Regions from separate parts of the Fictibacillus sp. EA-CB0309 genome, predicted to be linked through region 3. Evidence: riboswitches for the same ligand, from Rfam matches in the RefSeq annotation. Region 3 holds a riboswitch; each other region holds the start of a gene.
The links. A riboswitch is a leader RNA that binds a small molecule or an ion and turns the genes downstream of it on or off. The one in region 3 is predicted to bind thiamine pyrophosphate.

Region 1 (7,956 bases), 1.5 Mb from region 3:
TCCTGGTCTCATTCTTTGAAATTTCTTTTTTCAGTGCAGTCGGCATTTTCATGTTCTTCGTTCCAATCACGGTAAAAGGGAAGTCGTCCATTCCGCTCGATCACCTCGTCACGTGGGTGAGAGAAACAGCGGGTGAGGCCGTACCGATTTACGCTCTACTCGTCATTCTTCTCGGTGCGGTCTATCCGTTCTATACAAAAACGTGGAACAAAGACCGAGTCACAACCACCTTTTCACTTTTAAAAGTAGTCGGTCTAATCGCGGCAGTGCTTCTATATTTTGAATGGGGTCCGAGCTGGTTGAGCGATCCGAACATGGGGCCGTTTTTATTCGAAAAACTGGTTATTCCAGTAGGGTTGCTTGTTCCGATTGGGGCAGTATTCTTAGCCTTTATTGTCGGTTATGGACTGATGGAATTTATCGGAGTGCTTGTGCAAAAAATCATGCGACCGATTTGGAAGACGCCAGGCCGATCCGCGGTTGATGCGGTTGCTTCGTTTGTTGGAAGTTATTCGATCGGACTTTTGATCACGAACCGCGTGTTTAAAGAAGGGAAGTATACGGTAAAAGAAGCAGCGATCATTGCAACAGGCTTCTCAACCGTATCCGCCACGTTCATGATTGTTGTGGCGAACACGCTAGGGCTGATGGAGATGTGGAACACGTACTTCTGGACGACGCTCGTTGTGACGTTCTTAGTAACGGCGATCACGGTTCGATTGCGTCCATTAAGCAGAATGGATGATTCGTATGTTGGCGGGGAGGGACAGCCAGAGGAAGTTGTAAGCGAGAAATATCTGCAAACCGCGTGGAGAAGCGCGATGGATTCATCACAGAACGCTCCAGCATTTTTGAACAATATCTGGTCTAACTTAAAAGATGGTTTTGTCATGGCGATGAGCATTCTGCCTTCCATTATGAGCGTCGGGCTTATCGGACTGCTACTCGCAGAATACACGCCTGTTTTTGACTGGATCGGCTATGTGTTTTATCCGATTACATGGGCGTTGCAGCTTCCAGATGCCATGCTTGCGGCAAAAGCAGCATCAATCGGTGTAGCTGAAATGTTCCTCCCAGCACTATTAGTAACAGAAGCGGCACTCGTAACAAAATTCGTAATCGGCGTCGTGTCCGTTGCATCCATCCTGTTCTTTTCAGCAAGCATTCCATGTGTGTTATCAACGGAAATTCCAATCAGTGTGCCTCAGCTCATATGGATTTGGTTCCAACGCACGGTTTTGGCATTGATTTTGGCCACTCCAATCGCGTATTTGTTGTTGTAAATTGAATAAAAGTCAAAAAAGATGCTGCCGAAGGTTTGGTAGCGTCTTTTTTGTCGTAAAAAACTTATTTATTCAGACGGAAGATATATAGTTTGACTCGTTTGTCGTTCATTGCGCGTAAAAGTGCGCGAAACTCCCTTCATCTCGCGCGGAAAATAGTTCAGACTGCGTGGAAGTGGTGCTGACCTGCGTGGAAAACTAGTTTTACTGCGCGAACGTGTAATAAATATAAGGACACGTACCGTAAAAAAACAAAAGACGCTAACTACAGACCGAAAACGTACGAACCACACAGTACATACCGATGACCGATGATCCAGTGATCCACTATGTTTGTTGGTGCTGCGCAAGCCACTTACGCAACTAAGCAGTTTAACTACATCTTTTTTACACTTGTTGTTATTAATCTTGTTTAACGATAAAATAGATGTATTGAACTAATAAAATAGTTATTCACCACTAGGGGTGCCTTTGTAAGGCTGAGATTAAAGTGTACTTTAAGACCCTTGGAACCTGATTTGGTTAGAACCAGCGTAGGGAAGTGGTGTGTTGAACAGAATCTCGCTAAACGAATGCTGAATTTTGTAAAACCACCTCTTTTCTAAACAAAGGAGGTGGTTTTTTGTTGTGAAAAAAGAACTTCATGTGATTTCTACAGGTAAGCAGTCAGAAGAGAAGCTCATGGATATTCTTTACAACATCTATCCGTACATCACAGCTTTTCATATCCGTGAAAAAGAAAGAACAGCCAGAGAGCTCTCGACCCTGATCACAAAGCTTCTGGAGATTGGTGTGCCGCGAACCAAGCTAGTCGTCAATGATAGAGCAGATGTCGCGGAATGTTTCGGTACAAGAGGTGTTCAACTTCCCTATCATGGATTAGACGTGAAGCATGTTAAACGTTCATTTCCGAAACTCACCATCGGCTGTTCGGTTCATTCGATGGAAGAGGCACACTATGCTGAAAAAAACGGTGCTCATTTTCTGTTGTATGGCCATATTTATTCTACAACATCCAAGGAAGGAAAAATGCCGCAGGGACTCCAAGGACTAAAAAAGTAACAAGCAATACCTCTCTTCCCGTAATCGCTATAGGCGGCATTCAGCCAATAAATGTTCGAGAGGTTATCCAAGCGGGGGCTGCCGGCATCGCGGTAATGTCTGGCATCATAGAATCAGATTCACCGCTTGAAGCTGTTAAAGAATATCAGCAACAACTGGAGGTGTGCTAATGCGCTCAACGTATGATGCGGTCATTATCGGAGGAGGGGTCATCGGCTGTTCGATCGCCCTACCAGCTATCCAAAAGAAAAAGAAAGTTCTTCTGCTAGAAAAAGGGAGAGTGGGAGAAAAAGCATCCTCTGCAGCAGCTGGCATGCTTGGAGCACAAATGGAGTTTGGTGTAGACCATCCTTTCTACCCGCTTGCCAAAACCAGCCGTGAGATGTTTCGGACTCTCTCTCAAGAGCTGTACGAGATAAGTGGCATGGACATTGAACTAATCGAAAAAGGAATCTATGAACTGGCCTTTACAGAAGAGGAGGTTTTTCAACTTCAAAGAAGAGGAGAAACGGAATATCTTTATGGGGAAAACATTCGTTGGCTTTCTTCTGCAGAACTGCAAGATAGAGAACCAGCGTTGTCAAACTCTGTACGTGGAGCACTTTTTTTCCGAATGATGGTCAAGTCTCGCCTGTAAAACTTACAGAAGCTTATCTAAAAGCCGCAAAGATAATGGGTACAGAAGTCAGAGAACAAACGGAAGTCATCAAGCTGGTACAGAATAAAAAGCGGATAACTGGTGTTGAAACGAATACAGAAACGATTCATGCCGAACATGTAATTTTAGCAGGCGGGGTATGGAGCTCTAAATTGGATTCTGCCCTTCAGATGGTGCCGGTAAAAGGAGAATGTGTTTCCTTTAAGGCGGATAACCCCTTCTGACCGGGACCGTTAAATATAAAGAATGTTATCTTGTACCGAAACGACACAACCGGATTGTGATCGGTGCGACCAGTATTTTCGGTACGTTCGATGAAAAGGTGACGTTTACTGGTATGTTTCAGCTGATGGAGAGAGCGAGGCAGATTGTACCCGGTATTCGAGAATCTGTTTTTGAAAAAGCATGGACAGGTATCCGTCCTCAAACACAATCCGGAAAACCCTATATCGGTCCACATCCTGAATGGGAAGGGATGTTTCTTGCAGCTGGACATTACCGCAACGGCATCCTGCTGTCTCCTGTAACAGGAAAGATGATTGCCGACCAAATTGAAAGCGAGGTGCGTATTAGTGAAGCTTATGATCAACGGAGAAGAGATACAGGTGCCGGATTCGCTGCAGTCGATCACTGAACTGCTGGAACACTTAAAATTGGACGACCAGATCGTGATAGCTGAAGTGAATCAAGATATTATCTCGAATGAAAAACAAAGTGAGACTCAAATAAAAGAAAACGACAAAATCGAACTAGTGCGTTTTGTCGGTGGAGGGTGATTTCATGCTAAACATTGGACCTTATTCATTTTCATCAAGACTTCTCTTAGGCACAGGCAAATACCCTGATTTTGAAACACAGAAAAAAGCGATAGACGCCTCCGAATCTGAAATTTTAACGTTTGCTGTTAGGAGAATGAACATATTTGAGGCGAGCCAGCCTAACTTTTTAGAAATGCTGGATCTGAAAAAATATACACTGTTACCTAATACGGCTGGAGCAAAAACGGCAGAAGAAGCCGTACGGATCGCAAAACTAGCAAAAGCATCCGGATTATGTGATATGGTAAAGGTAGAAGTCATCGGCTGTGACAAGACGCTGCTGCCAGATCCAGTAGAAACGTTAAAAGCGACAGAAGAACTGTTAAAAGAAGGCTTCATCGTCCTGCCATATACGTCAGATGATGTGGTTTTGGCAAGGAGAATAGAAGAACTAGGTGCACATGCCATCATGCCAGCAGCCTCTCCTATCGGTTCGGGTCAAGGGATCATTAATCCGCTTTATTTAAAATTCATTATTGAGCAAACAACAGTACCGGTCATTGTAGATGCTGGAATCGGTTCGCCAAGTGATGCCATGATTGCCATGGAGTTAGGGGCGGATGGTGTGTTGTTGAACACAGCAGTAGCGGGTGCAATAGATCCAGTGAAGATGGCACGGGCGATGAAGATGGCTGTAGAAGCTGGTCAGTTAGGGTTTGAAGCAGGCAGGATTCCAAGAAAAGAAACCGCAACAGCCAGCAGTCCTTTAGAAGGGTTGAGTGTGAAGTGAATGAACGATATTCAAGGCAGGAATTATTTAGCCCGATTGGTAAAGAGGGGCAAGCGAAAATAAGGCAAAAGAGCGTACTGATTGTTGGAGCAGGAGCGCTTGGCGCAGCAAGTGCGGAATCGCTCACACGAGCTGGCGTTAAACGCATCGTACTCGTTGACCGTGATTACGTCGATTGGACAAACCTGCAGCGCCAGCAGCTGTATGCAGAAGAAGATGCAAAACTGCAGCTTCCAAAAGTGATTGCCGCTAAAAACCGACTAGCCAATATCAATTCCGAGGTAGAGATCGAGTCACATGTTATGGATATGGGCATTGAGGAAGCGGAAGAGCTGATCTCAGGAATCGACCTCATTATTGATGCGACGGACAATTTTGAAACGCGATTACTTATTAACGATTTAGCTCAGAAATACGAGGTGCCTTGGATCTATGGGGCTTGCGTCGGGAGCTACGGCATCTCCTACACCATTATTCCAGGAGAAGGGCCGTGCTTGAATTGCCTTTTAGATAAGATTCCTGCAAACGGCCAAACGTGTGATACGGCTGGAATTATCGCACCAGCAGTTCAAATGGTGACAGCTTATCAAACGGCTGAAGCTCTAAAAATATTGGTCGAGGACTTTGAAGCTGTTAAGAATAAAATCGTGACCTTCGACCTTTGGACCAACCAGCATGTTCAATTAGGAATGGGTAAGGCAAAGAAACAAGACTGCCCGTCTTGCGGAACTCATCCGACTTATCCGTATCTTCAAAAAAATTCCGAAATGAAGACAGCCGTTTTATGTGGACGGGATACTGTACAGATTCGCCCATCCTCCAACCGAGAAATTGATTTAGAGCAGATGGAAAAAAGCATAGTTTCACACAGGAAAGTTCGCCGAAATCCGTATTTGCTGGAGATCCAAAGCGACAATTACAGATTAGTTCTTTTTAAAGACGGACGTGCGCTCGTGCATGGAACAAAGAGTACAGCAGAAGCAAAGTCCATCTATCATAAGTTTATAGGATAAAGAAAAAGATGCTGCTTGAAGTTAAGCGGCATCTTTTTTGCGTAATCTTCTGTTCCGAATCTCTTCAACCGCACCAGAACCCAACAGAACGCCGGTGATAATGAGAAAAAATCCGAGTATATGCTGAAAAAGTATTTTTTCACCTAAAAACAAAACAGCCCCAACTAAAGCAAAAAACGGATTCAAGTTAATAAAGATGGACGCTTCCGAAGCTCCAATTTTACCGATCGCTTCGTTATAAAGCATGTGCCCCATCGCTGTTGCGATACAGGCAGAAGCGAAATAGATCAGCCATAGTGATAACGTTGAATTCTCAACGACTCCTGCAAATCCTTGTGGCTCCTCAATCAAACCAATCACAATCAAGAACAGCGAGCCAATCACCATCATGTAACCGGTCATCAAGCGGGGATCCAACGTGTGTGCGACCCTTTTTATCAAAATAAAACTAACGGCTTGCGTAAGAACAGATAAAAGGATGTACCCGTCACCGAACGAGATGCCCGTCACTTGGCTGCCTTCTAAGACGATGAAGGCTACACCAGAAAATCCCAGTAAAAGTCCGACCGTCTTCAGCAGTGTTAATGGTGTACCTAAGAACGAGATGGCAAGGATGGTCGTCAGAAGCGGCGACATTCCCATGATTAAACCGCCATTTGTAGCTGTTGTTTCGGTTAAGCCGATCGATAGAAAATAATGATGCGCCACAACATTAAAGATTGAGGCGAGAAAAACATACCAAAACTCTTTTTTCGTTAGCATTCGAACTTTTTTAATAAGGGAGAGAAGCAGAAATACCGTTAAGCCAGCGGTTAAAACACGAATCCCTGTGATCGTAACGGGCATGAAGTTGGTAACGAGAATCTTCGTTGCCGTTACATTTAAGCCCCACACCACCATCACAGAAAATAAAATGATATACGTCCGATACGGTTTCATCACGTCATCTTCTTTCTTCAGCATTTACTTCATGAAGTAAAGTATTAAAATGATTTTAGTTTCCATTGTACAGCATTGTGAATGAATTTACAGGAAAAAAGCTTACAAATTTTAGATTGAGGCGAAATGACCATATCTACTTTAAAAGGTAGTCTGATATAGTGGGAGAAAATGATTTTGAGGCTGTTGATAAAAGGTGAGATTGGTTTGCTTGGCGACTTATTTTTTGTCCGGTTTGTCGAATGGCCTTTATTTTTCTATTTAGACTTAATTGGTAGCCGTTTAGACTTAATTTCTTCTAAAAAAGACCTAATTGAAGCCCAAAAAGACTTAATTACAAAAAAAGGTGTGATCATCACATGAAAAAAGTGAACCCATATGTACTTCTAGTTGTTGCAACCTTGATCTGGGGAGGCAATTTCGTGATTGGACGTGCAATTACGAGCAGTTTACCGCCTGTTACACTCTCTTTTTTGCGATGGTGCACAGCATTCATCATATTCCTCCCATTTGCCTGGCCATTTCTGCGTAAAGAGTGGCAGGTGGTGAAAAAGCAGTGGCGAATTGTACTATTCATGGCACTGACTGGCATCACGGGCTTTAACACACTTCTTTACATCGCACTTCATTACACGACTTCCATCAACGCATCACTCGTTAACACATCGACACCGATTATTATCTTTATGCTATCTTTCTTTTGGTTAGGTGAGCGGCTAAATGCTAAACAAGTTACAGGTGCCATTCTTTCAATAGTAGGACTTCTCTTTATAATTTCAAAAGGCTCAGTTGGTGTGTTGCTGAAGTTTTCCTTTAACATAGGGGACCTGATCGTAATCGCAGCAGTCATTTGCTGGAGCATTTATTCTTTACTTATAAAAAGATATGCTGGAAAACTTCCGACATACAGTACGTTCACCGTTTCGATGGTTCTCGGCATCATAATCTTGCTTCCGTTTTTTATAAAAGAAGCACAAGACACAGAGATCGTCTGGTCGACCGGTTCCGTACTAACGATTTTATACACAGGAATCTTTGCGTCCATCGTTGCGTTTATGTCTTGGAACACCGCGGTAGAGCGCGTAGGACCGAGTAAAGCAGGCATTTTTCTGAACTTGATTCCGGTGTTTGCTGCCACTTTTGCCGTTCTGTTTATAGACGAAACGCTCGCTTATTATCAAGCGGCAGGCGGAGCACTAGTCATACTAGGTGTTTATATATCAACACGTGTAACAAAAGAGAAAAACGAAAGGTTACAGTAGATAGAAGCCTTCAGCATAAAAGTAAATAATTTACAAAAACATTGAAACTATCCACTGCTTTCACTCGTATAGATAATTGGAAAAAAGAGAGAGTTGAGATAGGAGGAGTTGGAAATTTCATGACAACACATACGCTTGAACTACAAAACTTAACGAAAAAGATCAAAGGCAAGACCATTGTGGATGATTTG
Region 2 (7,956 bases), 680 kb from region 3:
ATTTGAAACGAGTGTTCCAAGCAAAGCACTCTCTTGTTTTGGTTTTTCTGCAGCATTGATGGTTACATCAAATACTTTCTCAGACCAAATATCTTGAACGGTAAAGATGAATCCTGTTTTTTGCTCCAAAACTTTATATAGGGAAGGTGCTGCTGTTATCCAGCCAGCAAGGATTTCTGCGACTTCCGGTTTAACGGTGCTCTTTACTTTATCCACATAAAGTTCTACAGGAGTTTTTCCATCCTTAATTTCTGAGCAGAATATTTCCCAACATACCGCAATATTCGCGTATGTTTGTTCTTGCTCTTTTGCAACAGGATACTTTTTCACATATTGAGATGTGCGTGCTGCTAAGTCCTGTTGATAGTTCTCAAGCGCGAATTTGATAAGTCCTTCTTGGTGAAAGGATACTTCGCGTGTTTGCTCTTCTTTATGTAAGCAACATTTCTTATATTTTTTTCCGCTGCCACAATAGCACGGATCATTTCTTCCTATCATTGACATGCTATTCCTCCAGTAAACCACTTACTTATCCTGTACATACTAGCATAAATCGGATTTTTTTCAAACTTACAATCATCAGACAACATTTTAACATAAAACGAGACGAGAAAAAATCATTAAATAGGTTGGTTTTTTGGGGGTTGAAACCTTTTTTTCTTTTAAAGCGTCTAAGGTGAAAAGGGGAATTACGATATGTGGAAAAAATGGAAAGTGTGGGTATTTGTCGTCGTGCTCCTCTTTAGCGCATGCAGCAGCAATGATAAGTCTGAAAGCAAGATGGCTAGTGATCATGATAGTGGCAGCAGCAGTTCTAATGAAAAGATGGACAATTCTTCAGAAGAAGGTAAGACAAAAACTGAATTGGATACTAGTGGAGATAAGAAGCAGCGAATTAAAGATCAAAGAAAAGTCATCTATAATGCAGACATGCAGATTTCTGTAGATAAATTGCAGAACACGATGGAAACGGTTCGAAACATGGTTGAGATTAAAGGCGGCTATATTGTGGAATCGAATACAAGTGCAGGTGAGAATGGGTATGAATCCGGCATGATGGTTGTGCGTGTTCCGATAGATGGTTTTCGTACGTTTTTAGATGAGGTTCGAAATTTAAGTAAAGGAACACCACACGAAAATGTACGGGGAGAAGATGTTACAGAAGAATATGTGGACCTCTCTTCTCGGTTAAAAGCGAAACAGCAAGTGAGAGACCGTCTGGAATCATTCATGAAGGATGCACAGAAAACAGAAGACTTATTAAAGATCTCAGCTGACCTTGCTTCCGTTCAGGAAGAGATCGAACAAATTGAAGGTCGATTGAATTTCTTGAAGAATCAAAGTGATTACTCAACGGTAACGATACAGTTTGAAGTAAGAAATCTAAAAGCAGAAAAACTTCAGACAGAAGAATTAAATACGTGGGCAAAAACGAAGATGCTTTTTATGGAAACCGTGAATTTTTTGGTATCGGCGGTATCCTTTGTAGTCGTTGCGCTGTTTGGTCTGGCACCTGTATGGGTGATTGTGATCGCGGTGCTTTACTGGCTTTGGTGGAAACGGAAAAAAGGGCAAAAGAAAAAGCCGGAATCACCGACAACGTTGAATTGATTGATTTGGATTTTAACTAGTGTCAGTTAACGGGTACGTCAGAAACACCCTCTGCAGCACGGATATCGATCCGTTTGCTGAAAGGGTGTTTTGGCTTTTACGGCACTTTTTTATAAAAGGTGTACCGTTTAAGAAGCCTTAACCGAGAAACGCTTTGTATTCTGAGGTTAATTTCATAAAACGCTCTTTATCTTTTGTATCCAAGGCATTGTCGATTTCTCTTTCATAATACTCTTTGTAATAATTGTGAAGGGCCTCATCCAGTACCATTTGGGCAATAAGGCTGAAGGCAAAGGGGTCTCTTTTTTGTTGCTTGTACTGCACCATCTCGTTTTGATTTTTGTTAAAAGAAGTGTTTTTGTCTTTCATCCTGTTTCCCTCCTTAAATTATCTCCCTATCCAATTTAACCTTTTATGTTTCTAGGTTTCTACTAGTATACTGAGCAAGATGCCCAATGACAACCATTTTATTTGAAAATTCTGAAAAAATTTTCGATAATCATTCTAATGTACTGCTTTTTCACCACCTTTTGGTAAAAATGTTAATGGTTTGTCATGTTTATTTCTGTATTTTGCCAAGTGTTACAAATGTTTTTGTTCTGTGTTTTTTATGTTGTTATTGTGTGTTAGTTACTATTTCCCCTTATTTGAAGGTGCTTAAACACACTTAAAACACTTATTCGAAAAAAACGTTGACATTTTAAGTTGCGTGTGGGTAGGATTGAATTAACTCAATATTGTCATTTCCGCTAGGGGTGCTTTTTAAAAAAGCTGAGAGAAGGTTGTAGCCTTCGACCCTTTGAACCTGATCCAGATCGTACTGGCGTAGGGAAGCGGTGTGGATGATTACATGCTTCTCTTTTATTCAAATGAAACTGTAACGGCCACCCGCTATTTATTTAGCGGGTGGCTTTTTTTGCGTATGTAATAAGGAGGCAGATAGTGTGGGACAACTGATAAAAGTAAGTAAAGCTCTGACAATCGCAGGGTCAGACAGCGGCGGAGGAGCAGGTATTCAAGCAGATTTGAAAACGTTCCAAGAGTTTGGTGTTTATGGCATGTCCGTTCTAACAGCGGTGACGGCTCAGAACACGACCGGCGTTCAAGGGGTGTTTCCTGTTTCGTTAGAGGGTTTGGAAACTCAGCTGCAATCGATCGGAAGTGACCTGAAACCAGATGCTGTAAAAACTGGAATGTTGTTTTCAGGAGAGTACATTGAAAAAACGGCTTACTTTATTAAAATATTTGGATGGAACAACGTGGTTGTCGATCCGGTCATGATCGCTAAAGGCGGTGCCACTCTCTTAGGTGAGGAAGCATTGGACGCGATGAAAATGTGTATGCTGCCAATCGCGAAAATCATCACTCCTAACATTCCTGAAGCAGAAGCATTAACAGGCATCACGATAGATTGTAAGGAAGCGAGAGCAGAAGCGGCAAAAGTGCTGTTTGACGGTGGTGGTGATTATATCGTAATAAAAGGTGGTCACTTTGGCAGCGGTGAATACGTATCCGATCTTCTTTATAACGGTGTTGAGATGGTTGAGCTTGTGGAAAAGCGTGTTCACACAAAAAATACACACGGAACAGGATGCACGTTCTCTGCAGCCATTACAGCAGAACTGGCTTACGGGAGGAAAGCAGAGAGTGCTATAGAGCATGCAAAAAGGTTTATTCAAAACGCGATTGAACATGGAATAGAAGTCGGTTCAGGTCATGGACCAGTTAATCATTTTGCTTATAGGAGGATTGCACATGAACAATACTAGAGTACAAGAATGGAAGGCGTTTGTTGCAGAAGTCAGAAAAGAGAAGCCGCTGCTTCATCATATTACCAATAACGTAACAATGAATTTCCTTGCAAATGGGGTGCTCGCAGCTGGAGGCAGCCCGATGATGGTTGATGACGCACGTGAAGTTGAAGAAGCTGTCGGGGTTGCTAATGCATTAGTGCTGAACATCGGAACGCTCGATGAACCAACTGCAAAGTCTATGATTCTAGCTTTTCGAAAAGCGATGCACGCGGGAGTGCCTGTCGTACTCGACCCAGTTGGAATAGGACTGTCAGCTTTCCGCCAAGAGGTGGTTAAAAATATATTATCAGAATATTCACAATTGAAGGGGTCAGTCCCCAAACAATTCTGACAATTTGCGGGAACGCTGCAGAGATGCAATTTCTTGCTGAAGGAGAGTGGGCTGGTAAGGGAGTTGACGGTGAACTTGGAAGCTCTGAAGATGACTTGATACAGCTTGCTGCTGCGGCTTCAAAGCAAACAGGGTGTCTCATCGCGATGACGGGTGAGAAGGATGTTATTTCTGATGGCGAGAAAAGCATTGTTCTTTCTCATGGCGATCACATGTTAGCTTTCGTTACAGGGACGGGCTGTTTTGCTACATCCATGGTGGCTTTATATCAGGCGAATCAGAAAGAGAAAGAGACACGAACGCAGACCTTATCCATTTTAGATCGAACAGCTTTAGCGATTCTTATGCTCACAAAAGCGGCTGAGGAAGCGGTGAAGACAGCAAAGGGACCTGGAAGCTTTCAGCAAAACCTTATCGATCAGCTGTTTGTATTAGAAACCACACCAGAAATCTGGCAGTGTTCAATCAACTGGCAAGATCACACTTTAAAGGAAGGAGCAAGAATATGAAGACTTCTTCTAAGCCTGACTTAAAACAGCAGCTTTCCTTTATTTTGTGGCAGGAACGATGAACTGTGATTCTCCGGAAGCTTTTGAGCGTATTCTTTTACAAGCGATACGAGGTGGTATTACTGCTTTTCAGTTTCGGGAAAAAGGAGCAAACTGTTTAAGTGGTGCAAAGCGCCTTGAAATTGCTAGCCGCGCAAAAAAATATGCAGAGAACACGGGGTGCTTTTTATCGTAAATGATGATCTGGAGCTAATGAAATTCGTCGATGCAGATGGACTTCATGTGGGACAGAGTGACGGTGACTTAAAGACGATACGCCAACAAACAACAGGTAAAATACTTGGTGTGTCTGCTCATACACTGGCTGAAGCGGAAGACGCCGTTTCTAACGGTGCAGACTATATCGGGGCAGGACCAATCTATCAAACTATTTCAAAACAGGATGCTGAAGAGCCGGTTGGCGTAGGACTGATTAAAGAACTTCGCAGGAATCATATCAACGTACCACTCGTTGGAATAGGCGGCATTACGATTGGTAATGCGGGTGAAGTAATTCAGGCAGGTGCTGATGGTGCGGCAGTTATTTCGGCGATAAGTGGTGTGGATCACCCTGAACAAGCCTCAAGGAATATGATTGACGCTATTCAGTTTGCGAAGCGAGGTATGTAAGTGAAGATATCTGTTCAGAAACTTACTCTTATGGCGATGTTGGTTGCGATAGGTACACTGTCTTCTCATGTCTTTTGGATTCACGCGGGTGTTGCCAAAGCCTTTCCTGTTCAGCATGCGATAAATGTTATTGCTGGTGTGACACTCGGACCGTTTCCAGCAATGGTTGTCGCGTTTAGCATCGGATTGCTGCGCAACTTGTTCGGTGTCGGTTCATTGCTTGCCTTTCCAGGAGGAATGATCGGTGCGTTAGTAGCGGGATATTTTTATATAAAGGGAAAAAGATATATTTTTGCTGCACTTGGAGAATGGCTCGGGACCGGCATCATTGGAGCTTTAGTGGCAGTGCCAGTAGCTACATACCTATTGGGTTCTAAAACAGGTGCGTTCTTTTTTGTAATACCTTTTCTTTTGAGTTCTGTGATTGGGGGATTGCTAGGATGGATTGTGCTGCGTGTTCTTCATAAAAATGCAGCCGCGGGCAGCTGGTTAAGAGAAAAATACGGAAAATCCGTGTAAAGATAAGCACCGAATAGGCCTCCACACCGTACACTGTGTACTATCAACCGGTGAAAGGGGCCTTTATTTGATGAAAAAACGACCAAAACACTGGGTGTATACTGAGATGGTACTCATGTTCTTAGGACTGCTGCTCGCCATCTATAACGGAAAGACATGGGAGAGCCCCACCGTATTGTTTTCGATCTTAATGGTCATCTTTTCATTTCGTGCGGTGGAACGAAAACTATTTAAGCAAAAAACCGAATTTTGGTTAAATGCAGGTATGGCGGTAATTTTCTTGATTCTCGGTGTAATTCCACTTTTATAACGGAAGAAAGCAGGCTGGATGATACAGGACAGTCTGTTTTTTTATGTGCACATAGGCAAACGTATATTTTGCTTCATTCTTTGACAAAATGATGTTTGACGTAATAAAATGATTTTACGTAAAGAATAATTTTTACGTACAGGGAATAAGTAAAAGTGAGGTGATGAGAGTGAAGAGGAATCAGAGCATGCCAGAAACGTTTATCGTCACAGAGCCCGAGCAAGCGGCGGCCCTTCTGCATCCAGTACGATCAGAAATCATAAGCTTGTTGAAGGAGCCGAAATCTGCGACAGAGCTATCAAAGAAAATGAATGATTCCGCTCAAAAGGTGAACTACCATCTTAAAGCTTTGGAAAAAGTTGGGCTTGTTGTTCGTGCGGGTACAAGGAATGTAAGAAATCTTGTAGAAGTTCTATATGTAAGTGCCGGCAGGTCGTTTTTATTATCAGATTCATTGGGGCTTTCTTCCGAAACAATCAAGAAGCTTCAAGATCAAACCGCTCTCGCTCACGTATTGTCACTCACAGAAAAAATAAAACGTGATGCCGTTTCTCTTATGGAGCAGGTGGTCGACGAAGAGATCCCCAGTGCTGTAATGGAGATGGAGCTATCGCTTTCAGGTGTTGAAACTCGAAATGCTTTCCTGCAAGACTATGCAGCCATGCTGACAGCTCTCATCCAAAAGCATCACAAACCCAATCAAGAAAATGCTAAAACGCATCATGTTTCAATGGCCATGTATCCAAAACCTGAAGGAGGCGGCACAACGTGAAGAAGGACAACAAAAACACGGTTACCCCCATTAAGCGAGATTCAGCAGCTGATGATGAGTCGAATGTACTTCCCATGAAAATAGAAGTACAGGTTGAAGGAGCAGAAAATCAGCAAGAGCCGGCTAAAATCATCTTCATCACATCAGGATTCGGAAAAATACATGTACCACACACATCTAACACAAGCCCGATGGCAATCGCGGCATAACAAGGAGGAAATGAAATGAACTTAATACCTATGGTTGTTGAATCGACAAACCGCGGAGAGCGGTCTTACGATATTTATTCAAGACTTTTGAAAGATCGGATCATCATGTTGGGAAGCGCGATTGATGATAACGTGGCAAACTCTATCGTTGCACAGCTTTTGTTCTTGGCTGCAGAGGATCCTGATAAAGATATTTCGATCTACATCAACTCTCCTGGCGGATCCGTTACTGCAGGCCTAGCGATCTATGACACGATGCAGTTCATCAAGCCAGATGTGTCCACAATCTGTATCGGTATGGCAGCTTCAATGGGGGCAGTCCTAATGGTAGCCGGAGCTAAAGGTAAAAGATATGCATTGCCTAACGCTGAAGTAATGATTCATCAGCCACTAGGCGGTACACAAGGTCAGGCGTCAGATATGGCGATTCATGCAAAACGCATCCTGCAGACGCGAGAATTGTTGAATAAGATCATCTCCGACCGTTCGGGGCAGCCGATTGAAAAAGTAGAAAAAGACACCGACCGTGATTATTTCATGTCAGCAGAAGAAGCATTAAAATATGGAATCATTGACAAGGTGATCGAGAAGGTTTAAGCGAGAAGATGTATAAATACAAGGATAGAAGCCAGCCCATTATTGACGGGCTGGCTTCTTGTTTTGTATTGGCATGGGGGTCATGGGGGGCAGTCCCCAAACAATTTATTTCCCACGTGCTTTTAAGGATTTCTACTAGGGTGTTTGCTCCATTTCACGTGTCGAAATTATGTATTTTAGTATTGGACACGTTGATTATGGTAATCTATTGTAAGTTACATAGATTGCAAGACAATTTACTAGTTAAGATCAAAGAAAGAAGGAATGCAGCATGGCAGCACCAACAGAAAAGACGCCAAGCTTAGCGTCTTCACAGCAGAAAACCATTTATTCAATCCTCTTTGCCATTAGTTTTGTCCATCTGTTAAACGATTCAATGCAGGCCGTAATCCCAGCCATTTTTCCTATTTTAGAGAAATCCATGAATCTGACGTTTACCCAGCTGGGCTGGATTGCTTTTACGCTTAATATCACTTCATCCATCATGCAGCCGGTAATAGGATGGTATACGGATCGTACGACATCACCTTATTTGCTTCCTTTTGGTATGATGGCTAGTTTGATAGGTATGCTTGGCATTGCATTTGCGGATTCGTTTTACTTAATCATTATATC
Region 3 (7,956 bases):
AATCGGAATGTCAAAATCAGCATATCTGAGGCTCCATAAAGCAAGCGGACTTCCTAATGAATAAAACCCTGTTAACGTTTCTCCTTTTTCAAGTGGTGTTTCGTTTATATTTTGTTTTACATCTTCATGAATTCGTTCAGCGATAAATTGCAAATCATAAAAGTAATTGCTTGTAATAACGGTTCCTAAGCTATGCGCAACAACAAACAACGGAGCATCCTCACCAGCTTTTTTACTTAAATTTTTCAGTCCTCTTGCATATACCTCGTGGACTTTTATGTAATTGGGGTTGTGATTGACGGTGGGTTGATAAGCGATTGCGTCACCAAAAAAGTGAATGACAAATTGTCTTAATTTCTTGAAGTCTAATTCTGTTTCTTTATTAAGTCTTTGCCACAATACGTTTTCTTTTTCATTGAACACACTTCCCCAATAAATGGGCTGAATGATCAGTTCTTTTTCAGGTGTTGGATAATACGGCTTAATGTTCTGTGAAAATCTTTTTGTTAAGACTTCAGAAAATAAATCTGAAAAATCCTCTGTTTGGTCACCTATACCATGCAGAATTGCTACAGCTATTTTTTTGTCATGATTTATCCACATCCTTCTTATTAATGGGTTCATGAAATGAAAGAATACGTGTATGACTAAACATCAATACTAAAGACAGAATGCGAGGTGCTGTTTTTGAAGAAAAATCGGTTTCATCTTTTTCTTTTTATACTTGTTATGGTCTTCTTTATCTGGTCTTCTATTAAGCCGTCCCATTATCCCATCTGGATTCTAGAAGTAGGACCATCGTTAATTATATTGATAATTTTGATTTCTTTATATAAAAAAATAAGGTTAACTTCTCTCTCGTATAGCATTATCGCATTATTGGCCATACTTACTTTTATTGGAGGGCATTATACATATGACGATGTTCCCCTATTTGATTGGCTGCAAAACCAAAATGACCTGAAGAGAAATGATTACGATCGGTTTGGTCATTTTATGAAAGGGTTAGTTGCTATTGTTTTTCGTGAAATTTTAATTATGAAAACTCCTTTGACATTTGGAAAAGGAGTTCAGTTTCTAGCCTTTTGTATTACCTTATCTGTCTCTGCTTCTTATGAAATCATAGAATGGCTTGCAGGAATAATAGCTAAACGTGAAACGAAAGACTTTGTTGGCGCACAAGGTGACATGTGGGATGCACAATGGGATATGTCACTAACACTGATCGGCTCAATCATTGCCTTATTATTATTGACTCGCTGGCATAATCGGTTGATCCATGATCTTAAAGAAAAACATTGGTCTTGAAATATATTAGATAGTTACACTGTAAACCCTTCTTATGTAACTTCCCTCTCCAATAAATTTTAGACTTTTGACTAACAATAGACAGAGGTGATTTTATGCTGAGAGTGGTTTCAATACTTTGCACTTTTGTTTCAGGATTTTTACTTTTTTCCGCGTGGTCTGGGTATATTCAAAAAGAATTTGAGGTTAACGAATATCGAGGTCACGTGGTTGAAAAAAGAGAATTGAGCTCATTAATGATCTAGGCACTACACTTGTTGCACAGCCAAGTTATAAGATTGTATTTTCTGGCGGGAAAGAGTTAATGGTGCCTTATTCTATATATAAAGATATTAAAGAAGACAGTTATGCGGTTGTAATGAAGCAAAAGGATAACATGACTTTGTTAAAAGAATAGACTATGCTCTAAAAAATTGTTGCTTTTATGTAATTATGTTCATTCTCTTCACTGAAAAGTCGATTGGAGTGGAAGGTGCATGCCACCCGAGATGCTTCTAGCAAGGTATGTGCGGGTCACCCTGCGAAAGCGAAGCACCTGAAACCGAAATCAACTACTTACAATAACAACAAAGTTTGCTAATATAGAAAGAAGCTGAAGTTAAATTCAGCCTCTAGGTCTACTTAAAATCTAACATCTGTTTCAGGAAATAGTGGAAAGTACATGGAGAAAACGAATGCAATGGCGAACATGATTAGAAAATAACCTACAAAAAACGAATCGAACTTTGAGAACCCTATTTCATAAAAGAAGGTTCTCTTTTTATTTGAATCGAACCTTTTTGCTTCCATAGCAACGGCAATTCGATGTGCTCGGCGAATACTTTGTGATAACAAAGGGATTACAAGATACTGCAATCTTTTCAACGGATTCTTATGCCATATAACCCCTCTTACTTTTTGGGCGTTACGTATGGTTTGAAATTCTTCTATCATGATCGGAATTAATCGAACAGCCGCCATAAAGCTATATGCGTACTTTGGTGAAAGTTTAAGCTGCTGCATTAATGAATAAAACAGTTTAACAGGCTGTGTTGTTAAGACAAACGTTAAACTCAGCATGGCAAATGACAAAGCTCTAAATCCTAAATGAATACCCCGAAGTAAACTCTCCTCTGTTATATGCACATATGCCCATTTAAATAGCGTGGTTTCTCCTTTTCCAAATAGAATCATAGATGATGATGTTGATAAAAAAATAAGTAAAAAAGGTACCAATAGTAGAAGAATATGCTTATAGGAATAACCTGTACCAAAAAGAACAACAGTGATATAACGATTGTAAATGCAATCATAAGATTTAGTTGATGTATAGTGATGGCAAAAACAAATAAAAACATTATTGTTAGTAATTTTAGAGAAGGATTGATTTTATGCAGCCAAGTCACTTTGCCGTTAAAGACTGTATTCATACAAGTGCTCCTCTTTAGACCTCATCATGTCGGTTACTTCGCGATCAGTGACTACCTCTCCATTCTTCACTTCCCATACCCTTGTTGCAAAATGCAGAAGAATTTGAGAATCATGTGTCACCATAATGATAATGGTTCCTTTTTGCCTTTCGTTTTCTAACCATTCTAGAATTCTAAACGTATTTATAGAATCTTGACCAAATGTTGGTTCATCAAGCAATAATACCTTTGGATGTTGTATGAATGCCGAAGCGACACTTAACCTTCTTTTTTGTCCAACAGAAAGATGATAAGGGTGATGTTTCTCTTTAGTTGTTAGCCCAAATGTATTTAGTATCTCTTCTGCTTCAGCATTAATTTCTTGATCTTGAGCTAAACCATATGTAATTTCATCGTATACGGAATTTGTTAAAAATTGATATTCCGGGTTTTGAAAAACGAGATAAGCCAAGCCGTACAAATCATTAATTTTCGTTATGGTAAAATCGTTTATTTGATAGGTGCCAGCTGTTTTTATCAGTTGCATCAGTGATAATAATAGCGTACTTTTACCTGCACCGTTCTCTCCTACTACCATTATCCATTCTCCAGAATGAATGGTTGAATTTTTTAATGATATTTTTAATTCCTTGTTACGAAAACCCTTAAAGTTTATTAGATACAATGTGTTTTGTTGCTTACATTGGTTCGTTAAAGAGCTTTTCTTTTTGTATTCGTTCCATGCACCTGGATACCAAATGCCATACTGGTTAAGTTTCTCTTTGTAATGAGAAAAAATATAAGAAGAATCTCCATCCGCAAGAATTCTTCCATCTGGAGTAAAAACGATAATGCGGTCAACAAAATCCATGATCCGTTCAATTTTGTGCTCAACTATAATTAGCGTTTTATTCTCCCCTATCTTTTTAACCGTTTCCCAAATCTGCTTAGTACCACTTTCGTCTATGAGTGCAGTAGGTTCATCTAGGAATATAACTTCGGGGTCGAGTGCTAATACCGATGCGATTGCTAAGCGCTGTTTCATTCCGCCTGAAAGAGTCTGAATCGGTGTGTGGATATCATTCAAATGTAATCCTACTGCATGCAATAACTCCTCTATTCTGCTTATCATCTCTTCTCTTGGGACCTGTAAGTTCTCCAATACGAATGCGATTTCTTCATCAACAAATGGCATACAAAACTGTGTATCTGGATCTTGAAACACAAACCCCCAACTGTCAGGGTTCTGTACACCATCGCTTTTAATAGGAACTTCTACAGAAAGAGGAATAAGTCCAGAAAGAACTTGCAGGAGAGTAGATTTTCCACATCCAGAAGGTCCGAGCAAAAGCACTTTCTCTCCTTTTTGGAAAGATAAATTTATATTCTTAAAAAGTAAGTCATCTTCTCCTGGAAACTTTAATCTTAAATTTTTAACAGATGTTGCGGTATCCATTTAAACCACCTCAGTTATCGATTCAGTGCCTCATAATCTTCCTTTGATGAGGGACGAACCAGTTTAGTAACTCCTGTTGCTTCTAGTGCTTTAGCAATTGAAACAGCTAACATTCCTGTGAAGATGATTGAACCTATGAGCCTGAATACAATAAATAGTGTAAGATTCCATGTCGATAGATCACCAACATATCCTTTGTAAAAGTCTAAAATGAAAGATCCTGCACAAGCACTTATGGCTGCGAGAGAAATAACAAATAAATCAAACTGCTTGTAGCGAAAAGCCATAAGGACTAATTCTGCAAATAGTCCTTGAATAACACCATATAATAAAACTTCTAGCCCAAATTCAGACCCCATTAAAAACTCTCCTGAGGAAGCGGCAATTTCTGCTAAAAGAGCAACCCCTGGTTTCCGAATGATTAAAAAGGCAACGGTTGCAGCCATAAACCACATTCCATAGATCAATTGATCAATATGAAGACCGAGCGGCTTAACCGCGTAATAAAGAGGTCCCCAAATCTTATAAATAATACCAAAGCCAATGGATATAACAATGGTCACTAGAATATCAGTTAACTTCAGTCCTTTATACATTTTTTGTTTCCCTCCCAACTTTTGTTGCAGCTGTGCCGTATGCAACTGGCCATTTTTCCAACGTATAAGCCATTTCCCAGAATAAATATTCGTATTCACAGCTGATTAAGAAATGGCGAGTCATCTTATCCTTTTCCTGTTCACTTGCTTTTTCTGCTAAATCATCCAACCGGTTAATTTGTTCTTGGACAAGTTGTGAAAACCACTCACCACCATAAGCTGCAATCCACTCTTGATAGATAGGTTCAATTGGTGTGGCTTCCTTAAATGTTTCCCCGATCTCTTGATAAATCCAATAGCATGGGAGAATAGCCGCAATAATTTCTCCTAAACTACCGGACTCTGCTACTCGGTAAAGATGAGACGTATAATGGTACGCAGTTGGAGCAGGTTCAAAGTTCGCTAATTCTTCTTCGGTAACCTGTAGCTGTTTCATGAATGTTTCGTGAAGAGCTAATTCTGCATCATTGGTTCCTTGTGCGTGAGCAGCCATTCTTGAAGTCGTGTATAGATCTTCAGCCCTTGCAGCTCCCATGGCTTGAACTCTAGCAAAATGAGATAAATAATAGGAATCTTGCATTACGTAGTATTTGAAGCATTCTAATGAGAGGTCTCCTTCTGCAATACCTTTTACAAAAGGATGATGGAGATTTGCTTCCCAAATTGGGTTGGCTTTTTGTCGTAAAAGTTCGGTGAATTTTTTCATGTGAATTCTCCTTGTTTTTTAATTTTAAAAGACTGTTTTCGCAAACCTTGTTGCTTTTGTAAGTGGTTGATCTCCGCTCCAGGTTGCTTCGCTTTCCGCGGGGCGTCCGGTGAGCCTCCTGCCGCTTTGCGCCATTAGGAGTCTCCACCTGACCGCTCGTCCCGCAGGAGTCTCGCACCCTTCCACTCCAATCAACTTGCAAAGAAGAGGATTAAACAAAATGCCTCTAAAGCAACAATCTTTAAAAAAGCCTTTAGAAAAGAACCAAACAAAAAAACCACTTTCAGCGAGAAAGTGGTTGTATATGGAGAATTGAACACTATGTATAAATATAGGACTCCTCAACACCACTTCCCTACGCTGGTATAATCCAGATCAGGTTCTAAGAGTCTCAAAGTCGCACTTCGATCTCAGCCTTATGAAAGGCACCCCTAGTGGTTTTTAATATTTAGTTGGTAGTATGTTTTAAATAATAGCAGGCTAGTTTTGATTGTCAACTGTTTTTGAGTAAGTCTGCTTAGGGAGGAAATTTTTAGACTCTCATGGTTATGGTTGAATTCCACTCTATGATGCTCTCATTCCGCTGGGTGTGCGGTGAACCTATGTGGATTCAAGAAATCAAAATAAAAAGGGCATAACCATGATAGGTTTTGCCCTTTACAGCCACCAATTACTTGCTCATCGCCTCAGTTAATACCGGTACGATTTGCTTTTTACGAGAAACAACGCCTTTAAGAACGGTTGTATTGTTTTCTAACTTCACGTTGTATGCATCTTCTACAGATTGTGCTCTTTTACCTAGAGCTAAAGCTGTTGAGTCATTCGTTAAAATATCTGTTACAACGAACATGAACAGGTCTAAACCTTTTTCATTGATCACTTTTGAAATCGCACTTTCAAGTTCATCTTGATGTTTTAAGACATCACTAGCATCAACTGTATTTACTTGTGCAACCTCAACTTTGCTTGCCCCAATATTAAATTCTTTAGCATCTAAAGAGATAAGCTCTTCAACAGACTTATCACTTAAATCTGCGCCTGCTTTTAGCATTTCTAATCCGTACGTCTCAGCATCAACATCTGCAATTTCAGCTAGTTCACGTGCTGCTTCAACATCCTCTTCTGTACAAGTCGGTGATTTGAATAAAAGAGAATCCGAAATAATCGCAGAAAGCATAAGACCAGCAATGTTCTTATCTACTTCAACGCCTTTTTCTTTGTACATCTTGTTCAAGATCGTTGCTGTACATCCAACAGGCTCTGCACGATAATATAATGGGTCACTTGTTTCAAAGTTTGCGATACGGTGATGGTCAATGACTTCAAGTACTCGAACTTTGTCAATGTCATTTGCGCTTTGCTGACGTTCGTTATGGTCTACTAAAATAACCGAGTTTGTTTCAGCAGAAACATGTTCAACTAAACGCGGAAGCTCAGCTTTAAAGTAATCTAATGCATACTTTGTTTCACCGTTAATTTCACCTAAACGGATTGCTTCTACATTTTGTCCTAATTTAGACTTAAGATCAGCGTAAACTATCGCTGAAGTAATCGTGTCCGTATCTGGATTCTTGTGTCCAAAAATAAGTACTTTTTCCATGCTTCTACTCCTTATAAATATATAAATTATTTTTTGATAGCCAAGCCTTATTTTATCATATAAAAACAGCTTTTGGCTTTTGGAGTTTATTGTAGCATGGAAAAAAGCATTAAGGCAAAACCGTACTTCCCATCAATGATTGATCCACTTGACGTGCACAATCACGACCTTCTTGAATCGCCCAAACGATCAAACTTTGACCGCGTCTAGAATCACCTGCTGCAAATACTCCATCTACGTTTGTTTTGTAGTCTCCATGTTTTGCATCTACTTTATTATTTTTGGTTTCTACACCAAATTCTTTTAGGACAGGCTGTTCGGTTCCTTCAAAGCCAATCGCGATGAATACAAGATCGGCAGGCCATACTTTCTCTGATCCTGGAATTTCTTCAAATACAATATTTCCAGCATCATCTGATGTTCTCTTCATTTGAATGGTATGAAGTTCTTTTAAATTGCCTTCTGTATCAGATACGATTTTCTTTGTTTGAACAGAGTACTCTCTAGGATCATGCCCATATTGAGCAGTAGCCTCTTCATAGGCATAGTCCATGGTAAAAATGTTAGGTTGCTCTGGCCACATGTTTGCATCGCTTCGTGCATTAGGCAGTTTCGGATGTTTGCCGAATTGAACAACGCTTTTACACTTTTGTCGTAGAGCAGTAGCTACACAGTCGGCACCTGTATCACCACCGCCAATGACAATAACGTCTTTCCCAGATGCGTCAATTAAAGGCTCATTCACTTCAATGTTCAACAGCCTTTTAGTCGCCTGAGTCAAATAGTTCATCGCAAAATGAACACCTTTGGACTCTCTTCCTTCAAGGTTCAAATCTCTTTGTTTCTGTGCACCTGTACAAAGGATAATAGAATCATATTGAGACTTTAGTTCTTCAGGCATT
Region 4 (7,956 bases), 310 kb from region 3:
TGTTGATCAAACTGCCATAACGGTGTGCTAGAGTCAGCATGTTACCTGGCTGTTCAGTATGAATGTGAACCTTGACTACGTCATCGTCTGCAACCACTAAAAGAGAATCACCATGCTCACTTAACTCATTACGAAAGTTAATTTCATCGAACGGATTCTTTTTAATTTTCTGGTCTTCAAATCTCACCATGAATTCAGTGCAATATCCGAAATGAATATCTTCCGTTTTCATGTGGATCTGCGCTTTATGGTGCTCAGCGTTAACAAGTTCACCCATAGAAGGAGCGTTCACAGAGACTTTTGGAAGTTCTTTCCCTTCAAGCACTGCTAAAAATCCTTCATAAACCGTAACTAGCCCTTGGCCACCTGAGTCTACAACGCCTACTTCCTTTAAAACAGGCAGAAGATCTGGTGTTCTATTTAAGGAAGCCTTAGACTCTTTTACAAGTTCTTTCATAATGTGTAGGATGTCATCTGATTTTTTAGCTTCTTTAACTGCTTTTTTAGCTGCATCTTTCGCTACAGTTAAAATAGTACCCTCTACCGGTTTCATAACGGCTTTATAAGCCGTTTCTACACCTTTATCAAATGCATTAGCGAATTCAGCAGCCGTGATAGAGTCTTTTCCTTCAATTGATTTAGAGAAGCCTCTAAATAGCTGTGAAAGGATAACTCCGGAGTTTCCTCGTGCTCCCATTAATAACCCTTTTGCAAATGCACTTGCTACGGCTCCAATTTGACTAGAAGTGTTTTTTCTACTTCTTTTGCACCAGAAGTAATCGTTAAGTTCATGTTTGTTCCTGTATCACCGTCTGGGACAGGAAATACATTAAGTGCATCGACCATTGCTGCGTTTCTTGATAAGTTTGAAGCGCCCTCGAGCACCATTTTCGAAAACTTTTTTCCGTCTAATACTTTTAAAGACACAAAACTTCCTCCTAACTAAGGGGTTGTCACCCTGACACCCTGAACATAGATATTCACTGAGTCAACCGCCAAACCAAGCATTTGATCCAGGGTATATTTCACTTTGTTCTGAACGTTATGAGCCACTTCAGAAATCTTTGTTCCGTAACTTACGATGATATACATGTCGATATGTACTTCATCTTCCTCTTGGCGAACAACGATCCCTCGGGAGAAATTTTCACGTCCTAAAAGTTCAGTTATTCCATCCTTTAATTGCTTTCTTGATGCCATGCCAACAATTCCGTAACAATCGATTGCGGCTCCACCAGCGATAGTGGCAATCACTTCATTAGAAATATCAATTTGACCATAGGTTGTTTTCATTTCAATTGACATGCTTACATCCCCCTTTAAATTGTTAAATGGCTAACAAATATTTTACTATACATTAGTCTTTTTTGAAAGGACTACTACATTTCACACTATGTAAATAGTATTGTCAAGGAAATTTACTTGAAAACCTTTCACGAATATGTTGCATTGCTTCTGAAGTCATGCTAATATTATTTAGTATTTAACATACGATTGAATTGATGCAAAGCTTTTTTGCTGTAAAGGAGGTTCACCTACTATGGCTCGTAAATGTTTTATTACTGGAAAAGGACCTAAAACTGGTAACAAGCGTTCTCACGCAATGAACAAATCAAAGAAAAGCTGGGGAGCTAATGTCCAAAAGGTTCGTATTCTTGTGGACGGAAAGCCTAAGCGCGTATACGTTTCTGCTCGTGCTCTTAAATCAGGTAAAGTAGAACGCGTTTAATAAAAAACAGCAGCTACCGCTGCTGTTTTTTTATTTGTAGTAGAACGAGTGAAGTGGACAGTATTTTCGTTGAAGTGGACAGTAATTCATGAAAAGTGGACAGTATTTTCACTGAAGCGGACAGTAAATAATAAAAAGTGGACAGTATTTTTGCTAAAGCGGACAGTAACCATTTCCAGCAGCAGTATATGGACACAAACAAAAAAAGCGCACTTGGCGCTTTTTTTGTTTATTACCCTTTTTTAAAAGAACCTAAGATGGCACGTACGAATCCCCCTAAGAATCTAGGAAGTTTAATGGTATAAAATTTCATCTTACCCCTCCTCCAGGCCCATAAAAAATGATAAGAGCTAAACAATAAAATACTTTATTCCCCTTTTTATAAAAAGGTGCTTTGGGGCCTGTATTCCGTAATTTTTTTAATCACGGCTCTTTACCATCAATATTATGCCGGAGTCGAAAGAATAAGTACCACTTTTATTTACAAGCTCATTTGAGATGCATAATGACGATCCAGCTTTTAAAACGGCACGTTTTAAAGGATATTTAAAACCTTCTAATGTTATTCCTCTCACCTCTTCACTGTGTGAGAGGAAGGAAATATAGCGATATTTTTCATCATGATCAACTCTGTAACTGCCCGGCATTTGGAGTGAGATTTCATTTTTTATATCAATTAATTTTACAATAGCTGAGCTAAACCGGCTTTTATATAAGAGCTGCATGTTCATCAGCTCATGATCCAGCCTTCCTCCAGAAGCTCCGAACAACAGGATTTCTTCTGGATTCTGGGTCAAAGCCCATTCAAAAGCGATTTCCATATCTGTAGCATCTTTTTCTGAACGATATTGATTTACTTTTATATGTGAATGCAGGATTTTAATTTTTTCATTATCTGTAACGGAATCAAAATCTCCAAACGCGTACTGCGGTTCTATATGTTGTTCAATCAGATACAATGTGCCCCTATCTACACCTACCCACACGCAATCAGGAGTGTTATAAAAAGAATTCAGCTCTGGTATCAGGTATTCAGGGCCACCTGCAACGATTCTTATTTTCATGCCGCTCGGGTGTATCCGCTTCGTGCAGCATGTAGTAATTTTGGCGCAGTGTTTGTTAAAAGAATGACTACAAGTGAAGTAATTACAAAAATAACAATCATAAATGATCCATTATACATAAATGAATAAAGCCAAATGTTCATTTCTTCAGCTAGATCACTAAAGAAGATAACTCCTGATAAAACGTGCGAGATTGTTCTTAATAAACAGCCGACAAAGATACCTGTAACCATTAGGAACGTTCTTTTTGATTTATTTTGTGCCAATGACGGCGCAAACGCACCTGCAACACCCGCTAAAGCAAACGCTAACGGATAGTCTAGAATCATCTGTGCTGGGTGTATAACATAAGGGTTAACAAGAAGCTGAAGAAGTCCTACCGCTAATCCAGTAAATACACCTGCTTTAAATCCTCTTCTAAAAGCCATCAAGAAAATCGGAACCATCTCAAGAGATACAGACCCACCTTGCGGCCAAGGTCCAGCAAATTTAATCATGCCTAAGATCAATGATAGAGCAGACATAATCGCTATTTCTGTTAATAATGAAATGTTGTTGTTTTTCATTTTTATCCTCCTATTATTTATTTCTAATTTGCAAGTTATTTGAAGCTAAAGTACGTGCCAAACCTAAAAAATCTTTTTACCTTACCACCTTTGAAGTTGATTGGAGTGAAAGGTTGCGAGACTCCTGCGGGACAGGCGGGCAGGTGAGACACTTAAGAGTGAAACGTACGAATGTGGCTCACCGCATGCCCCGCGGAAAGCGAAGCACCTATAACGGAAATCAACAACTTTCAAAAAGCGCCAAAGCTTCAGCAAAACCCATAAGCGACAAACGACTGCAAAAAAGAAAAATAAAAAAAGCAACCGGCATGTGAGCGCGGTTGCTTTAGGATCCATCATAATTGAATACAAAAAGTCATACGACTCCACATCCCTACGCAGGTATGATCCAGCTTCAGGTTCAAAGGGTCGGGAGAACACTCCCCTCTCAGCCCTTTAAAGGACTCCCCCTGTGGTTGCTTATTTTATTATTCGGTACAATTATACACCACGGATGGATCGAATTGCATCCTTTAAATCTTTTTTCCGTAAATGGCAGAACCGGATACTAATACATTAGCACCAGCCTCAACACAAAGACGAGCCGTTTCAGGATTAACTCCACCGTCCACTTCAATTTCAACATTCAATCCTTGTGTTTTTACTAAATCTGACACTTCTTTGATTTTGGGCACTACGCTCTCAATGAAAGCTTGACCACCAAAACCAGGATTAACGGTCATTAATAACACAAGGTCAACATCTTGTAATATGTGTCTGATGGATTCGACTGGAGTAGCTGGATTAAGAACCACACCTGCTTTTACACCTTGTTGTTTAATGAGTTGAACCGTTCGATGTAGATGCGGTGACGCTTCTACATGAACAGAAATAATATCCGCACCTGCTTTTGCAAATTCTTCAATGTATCGATCAGGATTTTCAATCATTAAATGTACATCTAAAGGGAGTTTAGTAACTGGGCGAATGGCTTGAACGACAAGCGGTCCGATCGTAATATTCGGAACGAAATGACCGTCCATAACGTCAACATGAATGTAATCCGCACCAGCTTCTTCTACAGCTTTAATATCTTCGCCTAACTTCGAAAAGTCAGCAGAAAGAATGGAAGGAGCTATTTTAATCATTAGTACCTCCGTTTTTGATCTTTTATTTCTTGTAAAAAACTTACGTAATGGTCGTAGCGGAACTCTGGAACAACTCCGTCTTCAACACCTTTTTTACGGCACATTTCGGTTCGGACGTATGCGAACATCCTCTAAATTTACAGTCACCGCGCAGTTCATTCATCTCTGGAAAGTACATCGACAAATCATCAGCTTCGATATTCATAAAATCAAGTGAACTAAAACCCGGTGTATCTGCAACTAATCCGTTGCCAAACAAAATTAATTCTACATGCCGTGTCGTATGCTTCCCTCTGCCTAAATGGGTTGAAATCTCATTCGTTTCAAGCATTAATTCAGGATTTATAGCATTTAATAAAGATGATTTACCCACACCAGACTGACCAGCAAAGACCGTTACTTTGTCTTTGAACAAGGGATAAAACAAATCTAAGCTATCATCGGTTTTCGTTGAGGTCGGAATTACTTCATATCCTAATTGTTTGTAGATTTCAATATATTTCTGAATCTCATCCATTTCTTCTGGTTGTTGAACAAGGTCCATTTTTGAGATACAGATCACAGGCAGAATATCATTCGCTTCAATATGAACAAGGAAACGGTCTAATAAAAGCGTACTAAAATCTGGCTCCGTTGCTGAAAAAACAAGGATGGCTTGGTCTACGTTAGCAATTGGCGGACGGACTAGTTCATTTTTACGTTCTTTCACATCGAGAATGTATCCATCTGTAATGTTGGTTGATTCATACTCAACCCAATCACCGACCAACGGGTTCACTTTCTTTTTGCGAAAGTTTCCTCACCTCTACATTGGAAAACTTCTGACTTCCCATTTTCCTTAACGTAATAAAAACCAGCGAGGGCTTTAACAATTCTTCCTTCAGGCATGCTTAATCACCATCGTCCCCTTCCTCATCTTCCATTTGTCCATTGGCACTTTTAACATCATCATAATTTATGGTCTCAGCTTTCTCTTCTTTTCCGTTAACATACACAACATAAGAAGCAGAACCCCTTCAGCAATCGTTAGAGGCAGCTGATATTTCTTTTTGTCTGTAATTTGTTCTTCTACAAAAACTTCATTAGAAGCGTTTTTATCCGAATAAACAATCTTTACAGTAACTGGCTGACTTCTATCCTTTTTATCCAGCTTTACTTCAATATCTTTCGTCACGGAGCGGTCTCCTGCGGGTTGGTCATCTTCAGAAGGCGGCTCCTCTTCTGTTTCCTCAGGACCATCTGATAAGACAACGGAAATGGTCGCGCCTTTTTCTACTTGAGTAAAAGGAGAAGGATTCTGTGAGATTACTTTCCCTTTTTCAACCGTATCAGAAAACTCACTTGAAAACTCAACTGTTAAACCGGCATTGTCAGCAAAAGTCTTAACATCTTGCTCTGTTGCTCCGATCAAGTTCTCTACTTGAACGGTAGGAGTTCCTGAACTCACAGTTAGAGTTACAGTTGTTTCTGCAGGTGTTACCTTTTCATCTCTGTCAGGACTTTGAGTGAGTACTGTCCCTTCAAGTTCTGTATCTGATTCTTCGTAATTAATATTGATTTTTGTAAAGCCATTATCATTTAAAAGTTCTTTAGCATCATCAATATTATATCCTTCTACATCAGGCATATTTTCCTTTTCAGGGCCTTTTGATACATACAGCGTAACGATTGCTTGCTGCTTTACTTTTGTACCAGGTGAAGGATCTTGTCTCACAACATGCCCTTCTTCAATTTCAGGATCAAATACTTCCTCACGTTTCACTTCAAGTCCTTCTGCTCTTAGCTTATCAAACGCATCTACATATTCTTCTCCGGCTAAGTCAGGAACGCTCACTTCTTCAACGTAAAAAATGGAAGGCATCATCGTGAATGCCGCAATTCCGGCTCCACCTAGCAATAGAAGTGAAATTAATACGATAAGCCACCAGTTTCTTTTTTCTTGGATTTTTCTGGCTTTACCTCTTCTTCTTTTACACTGGTGTTCATTTCTTGTGTTTCAATTGGCGGAACGATAGGAGGAATGTACTTTGTTTTTTCATCTTCTTCACTTTCTTCATTCCACTTTTGTTCATACATCCTGTCAGGGTCTAATGCCGTGTTCATATCTCTTAGCAGTTCTTCAGCACTGTCATATCTTCTTAACGGATTTTTAGCGAGTGACTTTAAAACGATATTTTCAACGCTTTGTGGAATTTCAGGATTTAATCTTCTCGGTTCGATCACATTCTCTTGAAGATGCTTTAAAGCAACTGAAACAGGTGAATCCCCAACGAACGGCACCCTGCCTGTTACCATTTCATAGAGAACAGCCCCGAATGAATAGATATCCGATTTTGCGTTTGCGATGCCCCCTCTAGCCTGCTCAGGAGAAAAGTAATGAACGGATCCGAGAATAGAGTTCGTATGTGTAATTGTTGCTGATGTAATGGCTAATGCAATCCCAAAATCAGTTAACTTTGCCGTGCCGTTTTCCGTTATTAAAATATTGTGCGGCTTTATATCTCGATGTATGATGCCATGCTCATGTGCGACAGCCATTCCAGAAACGATCTGTTTCATGATGTGCAGAGATTCTTCTACAGATATCTTTCCCTGCTCTTTTATGTATTGTTTAAGTGTTTTACCTTTCACGTATTCCATAACAATGAAATAGATTTCTTCATCTTCTCCAACATCATAAATACTTACAATGTTCGGGTGGTCAAGACTCGTAGCTGATTCAGCTTCCCGTTTAAATCGTCTGATAAAATCTTCGTCTTTATTAAACTCTGAACGAAGAACTTTTACTGCTACATCCCTGTCGAGAATTAAATCTTTTGCTCGATAAACGATGGCCATTCCGCCGTCACCAATGACTTCTAAAAGCTTGTAGCGGCCACTGACTCTTTTTCCAATCATGTTATTGCTTCCCCTTTTGTTTCTGTGTCAGAACTGTTCTGTATAAGGATAGCAGTAATGTTATCTTCTCCACCGGCCTCTTTTGCCCACGTGATTAATTTTTCTACCTTTTCAGCTACGGTTTCATCAGTGTTGTCTAAAACTTCCTGAATCCGTTTAAATGACACTTTATCGGATAGCCCATCTGAACAAAGAAGCAGATAATCCCCTTTGTTCCATATAATATGATTCACTTCTGCTTCTACCGTCTCATCAGTACCCACAGCTTTCATAATCATGTTTCTTCTCGGGTGGATCTCGGCTTCATCCTCTGTGATCTGTCCAGATTTGACCAATTCTTGAACGAGTGAGTGATCATCAGTTACTCTTTTGAGCTCACCATTTGAATACAGATAACAACGGCTATCTCCAATATGTGCAACCGTAATCTCACTGTTCGTGCCAAGTGCTGTAACAATAGTAGTTCCCATCCCTCTCGTTTCAGGGTTTTCTTGAGAAAAATCAAAGATATGCTTATTTGCATCTTTTAGAACATTCTGGATCCAGTCTTTTATGTTAACCATGTTTTCCTC

Region 1: it holds a riboswitch for thiamine pyrophosphate, as region 3 does, so the genes downstream of both, ACEWFH_RS03380 (thiamine phosphate synthase) here and tenA (thiaminase II) in region 3, are expected to answer to the same signal.
Region 2: it holds a riboswitch for thiamine pyrophosphate, as region 3 does, so the genes downstream of both, thiD (bifunctional hydroxymethylpyrimidine kinase/phosphomethylpyrimidine kinase) here and tenA (thiaminase II) in region 3, are expected to answer to the same signal.
Region 4: it holds a riboswitch for thiamine pyrophosphate, as region 3 does, so the genes downstream of both, thiT (energy-coupled thiamine transporter ThiT) here and tenA (thiaminase II) in region 3, are expected to answer to the same signal.

What each region holds. Positions count from the first base shown of each region.
Region 1 is NZ_CP169271.1:588,485-596,440, forward strand. Features, by position in the region: gene ACEWFH_RS03375 (YjiH family protein) at 3-1,283, shown strand; TPP riboswitch at 1,735-1,840, shown strand; partial or broken gene ACEWFH_RS03380 (thiamine phosphate synthase) at 1,983-2,515, shown strand; partial or broken gene ACEWFH_RS03385 (NAD(P)/FAD-dependent oxidoreductase) at 2,515-3,227, shown strand; gene ACEWFH_RS03390 (FAD-dependent oxidoreductase) at 3,224-3,637, shown strand; gene thiS (sulfur carrier protein ThiS) at 3,609-3,779, shown strand; gene ACEWFH_RS03400 (thiazole synthase) at 3,784-4,551, shown strand; gene ACEWFH_RS03405 (MoeB/ThiF family adenylyltransferase) at 4,548-5,564, shown strand; gene ACEWFH_RS03410 (DMT family transporter) at 5,586-6,527, opposite strand; gene ACEWFH_RS03415 (hypothetical protein) at 6,681-6,866, shown strand; gene ACEWFH_RS03420 (DMT family transporter) at 6,863-7,765, shown strand; gene ACEWFH_RS03425 (ABC transporter ATP-binding protein) at 7,885-7,956, shown strand, end outside.
Region 2 is NZ_CP169271.1:2,763,908-2,771,863, reverse strand. Features, by position in the region: gene ACEWFH_RS15475 (YecA family protein) at 1-504, opposite strand, end outside; gene ACEWFH_RS15470 (DUF4349 domain-containing protein) at 697-1,611, shown strand; gene ACEWFH_RS15465 (IDEAL domain-containing protein) at 1,750-1,980, opposite strand; TPP riboswitch at 2,353-2,460, shown strand; gene thiD (bifunctional hydroxymethylpyrimidine kinase/phosphomethylpyrimidine kinase) at 2,568-3,380, shown strand; gene ACEWFH_RS15455 (hydroxyethylthiazole kinase) at 3,367-3,756, shown strand; gene ACEWFH_RS15450 (hydroxyethylthiazole kinase) at 3,780-4,265, shown strand; partial or broken gene thiE (thiamine phosphate synthase) at 4,324-4,934, shown strand; gene thiW (energy coupling factor transporter S component ThiW) at 4,935-5,453, shown strand; gene ACEWFH_RS15435 (hypothetical protein) at 5,524-5,763, shown strand; gene ACEWFH_RS15430 (winged helix-turn-helix domain-containing protein) at 5,951-6,535, shown strand; gene ACEWFH_RS15425 (hypothetical protein) at 6,532-6,744, shown strand; gene clpP (ATP-dependent Clp endopeptidase proteolytic subunit ClpP) at 6,760-7,341, shown strand; partial or broken gene ACEWFH_RS15415 (MFS transporter) at 7,613-7,956, shown strand, end outside.
Region 3 is NZ_CP169271.1:2,080,002-2,087,957, forward strand. Features, by position in the region: gene ACEWFH_RS11640 (chemotaxis protein) at 1-603, opposite strand, end outside; gene ACEWFH_RS11645 (DUF2238 domain-containing protein) at 679-1,308, shown strand; partial or broken gene ACEWFH_RS11650 (energy-coupling factor transporter transmembrane component T family protein) at 1,930-2,717, opposite strand; gene ACEWFH_RS11655 (ABC transporter ATP-binding protein) at 2,701-4,152, opposite strand; gene ACEWFH_RS11660 (ECF transporter S component) at 4,167-4,748, opposite strand; gene tenA (thiaminase II) at 4,741-5,454, opposite strand; TPP riboswitch at 5,790-5,897, opposite strand; gene ACEWFH_RS11670 (manganese-dependent inorganic pyrophosphatase) at 6,125-7,054, opposite strand; partial or broken gene ACEWFH_RS11675 (glutamate synthase subunit beta) at 7,164-7,956, opposite strand, start outside.
Region 4 is NZ_CP169271.1:2,386,504-2,394,459, forward strand. Features, by position in the region: partial or broken gene ACEWFH_RS13225 (DAK2 domain-containing protein) at 1-927, opposite strand, end outside; gene ACEWFH_RS13230 (Asp23/Gls24 family envelope stress response protein) at 943-1,305, opposite strand; gene rpmB (50S ribosomal protein L28) at 1,541-1,729, shown strand; gene spoVM (stage V sporulation protein SpoVM) at 1,962-2,042, opposite strand; gene ACEWFH_RS13245 (thiamine diphosphokinase) at 2,149-2,793, opposite strand; gene thiT (energy-coupled thiamine transporter ThiT) at 2,790-3,359, opposite strand; gene ACEWFH_RS13255 (hypothetical protein) at 3,473-3,673, shown strand; TPP riboswitch at 3,713-3,819, opposite strand; partial or broken gene rpe (ribulose-phosphate 3-epimerase) at 3,840-4,486, opposite strand; gene rsgA (ribosome small subunit-dependent GTPase A) at 4,527-5,255, opposite strand; partial or broken gene ACEWFH_RS13270 (ribosome small subunit-dependent GTPase A) at 5,262-5,374, opposite strand; gene ACEWFH_RS13275 (PASTA domain-containing protein) at 5,442-6,350, opposite strand; gene pknB (Stk1 family PASTA domain-containing Ser/Thr kinase) at 6,395-7,384, opposite strand; gene ACEWFH_RS13285 (Stp1/IreP family PP2C-type Ser/Thr phosphatase) at 7,381-7,956, opposite strand, start outside.